DNA from 2 places in the Streptomyces sp. CNB091 genome. Region 2 is predicted to be linked to the other one. Evidence: predicted binding sites of a transcription regulator. Region 2 holds the regulator's gene; the other holds the start of a gene.
What was found. Region 2 encodes HrcA, which represses chaperone genes, less so after heat shock. Its sites were predicted from a motif close to TTNGCACTCNGNNNNNCNGAGTGCNAA; they were not measured.

Region 1: groL (chaperonin GroEL) is a predicted target of HrcA. The motif match lies at 1,682-1,708, and genes of this name have one in related genera.

What each region holds. Positions count from the first base shown of each region.
Region 1 covers NZ_KB898999.1:192,420-195,825, reverse strand. The annotation lists gene thrC (threonine synthase) at 1-475, shown strand, start outside; gene D581_RS0119050 (MoaD/ThiS family protein) at 505-783, shown strand; gene D581_RS0119045 (cold-shock protein) at 1,225-1,431, shown strand; gene groL (chaperonin GroEL) at 1,872-3,406, shown strand, end outside.
Region 2 covers NZ_KB899012.1:77,405-80,810, reverse strand. The annotation lists gene D581_RS0132095 (DUF3097 domain-containing protein) at 1-408, opposite strand, end outside; gene D581_RS0132090 (MBL fold metallo-hydrolase) at 540-1,283, opposite strand; gene hrcA (heat-inducible transcriptional repressor HrcA) at 1,448-2,464, shown strand; gene dnaJ (molecular chaperone DnaJ) at 2,465-3,406, shown strand, end outside.

The DNA.
Region 1 (3,406 bases), on a different contig from region 2:
CAAGCTCGGCCTCGTCGAGGACAGGCCGTACAAGATCTTCGGCGCCCAGGCCGAGGGCTGCTCCCCGGTCTCCGCCGCCTTCAAGGCCGGCCACGACGTGGTGCGCCCGCAGAAGCCGAACACCATCGCCAAGTCGCTGGCCATCGGCAACCCGGCGGACGGCCCGTACGTCCTGGACATCGCCCGCCGCACCGGCGGCGCGGTGGAGGACGTGACCGACGAGCAGGTCGTCGACGCGATCAAGCTGCTGGCGCGCACCGAGGGCATCTTCGGCGAGACGGCGGGCGGCGTGACGCTCGGCGTGACGAAGAAGCTCGTCGAGGCGGGCGTCATCGACCCGGCGCTCACCACCGTCGTCCTGAACACCGGCGACGGCCTCAAGACGCTGGACGCGGTCTCCGCGACCTCGCAGGCCACGGCGACCATCAAGCCGAGCCTGGACGCGTTCCGCGCCGCGGGCCTCGTCGCCGGCTGATCACCCGAGACTTCAGGAAGGCACCCACCATGAGCGTCAAGGTCCGCATCCCCACCATCCTCCGTACGTACACGGGCGGCCAGGCCGAGGTCCCGGCGGAGGGCGCCAAGCTCTCCGAGGTCATCGAGTCCCTGGAGAAGGACCACCCGGGCATCGCGGCCCGCGTCCTGGACGACCAGGGCAAGCTGCGCCGCTTCGTGAACGTGTACGTCAACGACGACGACGTGCGCTTCGAGGGCGGCCTGGACGCGGTCACGCCCGACGGCGCGGGCGTCTCGATCATTCCCGCCGTCGCCGGCGGCTGCTGAACCGCCCGGGCCGCTCCACGGCGGCCCATCGCACCTCCGTGTGACCACAGTTGCCCCCTCCGCGAGAGAAGCGGAGGGGGCAATTCTGTATGGTTGAGCACGGTACAGTTGGGGAAGCCCCGTCCGCTGCCCGTGCCGCCCGCATATGTGAATGCGCCCGGCTCCGATGAGATGCAGCCAAAGTACGTGAACCTCTTGCGGCATAAGTGCCCTTTGTCTGGCCCGACTTGCCCGTAAATCTCAGCAAACCCGCATATTCGCGTGTTCTGCTGCGCCCAGAATTCTCGTCCGATTGACCTGTTGCAGAGGGCAGTTGGGCGGATACATTCGGCCGCGGTCGACGCGCTGCGGCGCCGCACACCCTCTCCTGTCGGGGGTGAGTTCCGACCCGGGTCCGCGAAGTGCGGTCCCGTGCAAGGGCCAGTAATAGGGGAGTTAGGCATGGCTCAGGGCACCGTCAAGTGGTTCAACGCGGAGAAGGGGTACGGCTTCATCGCGGTCGACGGTGGTGCGGATGTTTTCGTCCACTACAGCGCGATCCAGATGGACGGGTACCGCACCCTCGAAGAGGGTCAGCGAGTTGAATTCGAGATCTCGCAGGGCCAGAAGGGGCCCCAGGCCGACATGGTCAAGCTCGCCGTCGGCTGAGTTCGGCGCGGTCGTCCGACGACACTACTCACGCACGCAGGGCCCGGCCCCCGGATCAGGGAGCCGGGCCCTACGTGCGTCCCGGGGGCCCTGCCGGGAGGCGCGTGTCGCCGTCCCGCGTCCGAGGTGCGCCGCCGCGTACATCCGAGGCGTGCTGCCGTCCCGCGTCCGAGGTGCGCCGCCGCCTGCATCCGAGGCGCCGCGCCGCCCGCATTCGAGGCGCCCCGCTGTCCACATCCGGAGAAGGACGCTTGCACTCGCAGGGGTCGAGTGCTAATCATTGGCGTTAGCACTCTCCAGGTGAGAGTGACAGAAACTTGGACCGGGCCGGTGAGGCCCGCAGGCGCGGTGGGGCAAGGAACCACCACGCAGGCAGGCCGTCCGTCGCGGGCGCCTCTCGGTCCGGAGAAATCCACCCCTGTCCGGGAGGACCACTTCACATGGCCAAGATCATCGCGTTCGACGAGGAGGCACGGCGCGGTCTCGAGCGCGGGATGAACCAGCTCGCCGACGCCGTCAAGGTCACCCTCGGCCCCAAGGGCCGTAACGTCGTCCTCGAGAAGAAGTGGGGCGCGCCCACGATCACCAACGATGGTGTTTCCATCGCCAAGGAGATCGAGCTCGAGGACCCGTACGAGAAGATCGGTGCGGAGCTGGTCAAGGAGGTCGCCAAGAAGACGGACGACGTCGCCGGCGACGGTACGACCACCGCCACCGTTCTGGCTCAGGCTCTCGTCCGCGAGGGCCTGCGCAACGTCGCCGCAGGTGCCAACCCGATGGCCCTCAAGCGGGGCATCGAGAAGGCCGTCGAGGCCGTCTCCGCCGCTCTGCTGGAGCAGGCCAAGGACGTGGAGACCAAGGAGCAGATCGCTTCGACCGCCTCCATCTCCGCCGCCGACACCGAGATCGGCGCCAAGATCGCCGAGGCGATGGACAAGGTCGGCAAGGAAGGCGTCATCACCGTCGAGGAGTCCCAGACCTTCGGTCTGGAGCTTGAGCTCACCGAGGGTATGCGCTTCGACAAGGGCTACATCTCGGCGTACTTCGCGACCGACATGGAGCGTATGGAGGCGTCGCTCGACGACCCGTACATCCTGATCGTCAACTCGAAGATCGCCAGCGTCAAGGACCTGATCCCGCTGCTGGAGAAGGTCATGCAGTCGGGCAAGCCCCTGCTGATCATCGCCGAGGACGTCGAGGGCGAGGCGCTCTCCACCCTGGTCGTCAACAAGATCAAGGGCACGTTCAAGTCCGTCGCCGTCAAGGCTCCGGGCTTCGGTGACCGCCGCAAGGCCATGCTCGCGGACATCGCCATCCTCACCGGTGGCACCGTGATCTCCGAGGAGGTCGGTCTCAAGCTGGAGAACGCCGGCCTGGACCTGCTCGGCCGTGCGCGCAAGGTCGTCATCACCAAGGACGAGACCACGATCGTCGACGGCGCCGGTGACAGCGACCAGGTTCAGGGTCGCGTCAACCAGATCCGTGCCGAGATCGAGAACTCCGACTCGGACTACGACCGCGAGAAGCTCCAGGAGCGTCTGGCGAAGCTGGCCGGCGGCGTGGCCGTCATCAAGGCCGGCGCGGCCACCGAGGTGGAGCTCAAGGAGCGCAAGCACCGCATCGAGGACGCGGTGCGCAACGCCAAGGCCGCCGTCGAGGAGGGCATCGTCGCCGGTGGTGGCGTGGCTCTGCTCCAGGCCTCGGCCGTCTTCGAGAAGCTCGACCTCACGGGCGACGAGGCGACCGGCGCCAACGCCGTGAAGCTCGCGCTGGAGGCCCCGCTCAAGCAGATCGCCGTCAACGGTGGTCTTGAGGGTGGCGTCGTCGTGGAGAAGGTCCGCAACCTGCCGATCGGTCACGGCCTCAACGCCGCGACCGGCGAGTACGTCGACATGATCGCCGAGGGCATTCTCGACCCGGCGAAGGTCACGCGCTCCGCTCTGCAGAACGCCGCCTCCATCGCCGCGCTCTTCCT
Region 2 (3,406 bases):
CTCGATGCGCAGATCGTCGCCCCATACCCGCTCCACCAGCTCCGCGTCGTGCCGGCCCTCCACATAGATCCGCCCGGCCCGCGCCACCCGGGCCCGCGCCCCGGGCACCGCCACCGAACCGGAGGCCGTACGGGTGGGACGCACCGGGCCGCCGGGGCCCGGGCGCACCAGCGTGACGACCCTGCCCTCCAGCAGGAAGCCGCGCGGCTCCATCGGGAACACCCGGTGCTTGCCGAAGCGGTCCTCCAGGGTCACCGTCGGGCCCTGGGCCGTCTTCTCGCAGCGGATCACCGCCCCGCAGAAGCCGGTGGAGACCTCCTCCACGACCAGATCGGGCTCGGCGGGCACCTCGGGCACGGGGGCGGACCTCTTCCACGGCGGGGTCAGGTCCGGCTGGTAGCTGCGCATGGCACGACGATATTCGCCCGAACCGCCGGCGGACGTCGGAGACCCGGCCGAGGCCGCCGGGACGCCCCGGTGACGACCCTGGAGCACCTCGGAACGTTCCTAGGAGGTGGTCCAGGGTCCTCACCGGGGTTTCACCCCTCGTCGAGGTCCACGTCGAAGCGCTCCGCCAGCGACGCCCGCTGCGCCCGCACGAACGCCGCGTCCACCACCGCCCCGTGCCCCGGCACGTACAGCGCGCTCTCGCCGCCCAGCGCCAGCAGCCGCTCCAGCGCGGCCGGCCAGCGCGAGGTGATCGCGTCCCGGCCCGCCTGCGGCTCGCCCGACTCCTCGACCAGGTCACCGCAGAACACCACCGGAGGCTCACCGCCCGTGCCCGGCACCAGCGCCGCGAGGTCATGGCCGCTGTGCCCGGGGCCCACGTTCGCCAGCAGCACCTGACGGCCGCCGCCCAGGTCCAGCGTCCAGTCGCCGCACACCTCGTGGTGCGGGACCACCAGCGTGTCCACCGACCGGGCCGCCTCGCCCTCCGGCACCCCGTGGCGCACCGCCGAGGCGCCGAGGCTCTCCGCCCCGCCGCGCAGCAGCGCCGCGACGCCCGCCGCCCCGTACACCTGGGCCCCGGCGAACGCGGCGGTGCCCAGCACATGATCGAAGTGCGGGTGGCTCAGTGCGATATGCGTCACCCTCCGCCCGAGCAGCGCCTCGGCCTGCCGCCGCAGCTCGACTCCCTCGCGCAGCGTGGCGCCGGTGTCGTACAGCAACGCGCCGTCCTCCCCGGCGACCAGCGCGGCGGTGGCGTCCCAGCCGGGGAGGCGCCGCCTGCCGATACCGTTGCCCAACCGCTCCCAGCCGAAGTCTTCCCAAGCGACGTCCATACCAGGACGCTATCGGCAACGACCTGCGCGGTCTCGGGGAGGCGTGGCCGGTCGCCCTTGCCCCCGCCCCACCCCACCCCCGTACACTGACTGCGGGGATTGCTGGCACTCGAACGCACCGAGTGCCAGACAGACACCGAGAGACACAGCTGGAGGTGTGCGCGATGCTCAGCGAACGCAGACTCGAAGTGCTGCGCGCCATCGTCCAGGACTACGTCGGCACCGAGGAGCCCGTCGGCTCCAAGGCGCTGACCGAGCGGCACCGGCTGGGGGTCTCCCCGGCCACCGTCCGCAACGACATGGCGGTGCTGGAGGACGAGGGCTTCATCGCCCAGCCGCACACGAGCGCGGGACGCATCCCGACCGACAAGGGGTACCGCCTCTTCGTCGACAAGCTCGCGGGCGTCAAGCCGCTCTCCTCGCCCGAGCGCCGGGCCATCCAGAACTTCCTCGACGGCGCGGTCGACCTCGACGACGTGGTCGGCCGGACGGTGCGGCTGCTCGCGCAGCTGACCCGGCAGGTCGCCGTCGTGCAGTACCCCTCGCTGACCCGCTCGACGGTGCGGCACGTGGAACTGCTGGCGCTCGCCCCCGCCCGGCTGATGCTCGTCCTGATCACGGACACGGGCCGGGTCGAACAGCGTATGATCGACTGCCCTGCGCCGTTCGGCGAGGCATCGCTCGCGGATCTGCGGGCCCGGCTCAACAGCCGGGTCGTCGGACGCCGCTTCGCGGATGTCCCGCAGCTGGTGCAGGAGCTGCCGGAATCCTTCGACAGCGAGGACCGGGGGACGGTTTCCACGGTCCTTTCCACCCTCCTCGAAACACTGGTCGAGGAGACGGAGGAGCGGCTGATGATCGGCGGCACCTCCAACCTCACCCGCTTCGGACACGACTTCCCGGTGATGATCCGGCCGGTGCTGGAAGCACTGGAGGAACAGGTCGTCCTGCTGAAGCTGCTCGGTGAGGCAACGGACTCCGGCATGACCGTACGGATCGGGCACGAGAACGCCCACGAGGGGCTCAACTCCACGTCCGTCGTCGCGGTCGGCTACGGTTCGGGCGACGAGGCAGTCGCCAAACTCGGCGTGGTCGGACCGACCCGCATGGACTACCCCGGAACGATGGGAGCGGTACGCGCAGTGGCACGTTACGTCGGACAGATCCTGGCGGAGTCGTAAGTGGCCACGGACTACTACGCCGTACTCGGCGTGCGCCGCGACGCATCTCAGGACGAGATCAAGAAGGCATTCCGTCGGCTCGCACGCGAGCTGCACCCGGATGTCAACCCGGACCCGAAGACCCAGGAGCGGTTCAAGGAGATCAACGCCGCCTACGAGGTGCTCTCGGACCCGCAGAAGAAGCAGGTCTACGACCTCGGCGGCGACCCCCTCTCCGCCAGTGGCGGCGGAGGCGGTGGCGCGGGCGGTTTCGGAGCCGGCGGCTTCGGCAACTTCTCCGACATCATGGACGCGTTCTTCGGCAACGCCGCGCAGCGCGGGCCCCGTTCGCGGACCCGGCGGGGCCAGGACGCCATGATCCGGCTGGAGATCGACCTCAACGAGGCGGCCTTCGGCACCACCAAGGACATCCAGGTCGACACGGCCGTCGTCTGCAACACCTGCAGCGGCGAGGGCGCGGCCCCCGGCACGTCCGCCCAGACCTGTGACATGTGTCGCGGCCGCGGCGAGGTCTCGCAGGTCACCCGGTCCTTCCTGGGCCAGGTCATGACCTCGCGGCCCTGCCCGCAGTGCCAGGGTTTCGGCACCGTCGTGCCCACCCCGTGCCCGGAGTGCGCCGGCGACGGCCGCATCCGCTCGCGGCGCACCCTGACCGTGAAGATCCCCGCGGGCGTCGACAACGGCACCCGAATCCAGCTCGCCGGCGAGGGCGAGGTCGGCCCCGGCGGCGGCCCGCCCGGCGATCTGTACGTGGAGATCCACGAGCTGCCGCACGCCGTGTTCCAGCGGCGCGGCGACGATCTGCACTGCACGGTCACCGTCCCCATGACGGCCGCGGCCCTCGGCACCAAGTGTCCGCTGGAGACCCTGGACGGCCTGGAGGACATCGACATCAGGCCCGGCACCCAGTCCGGCCAGTCCGTGCCCCTGCACGGGCGTGGC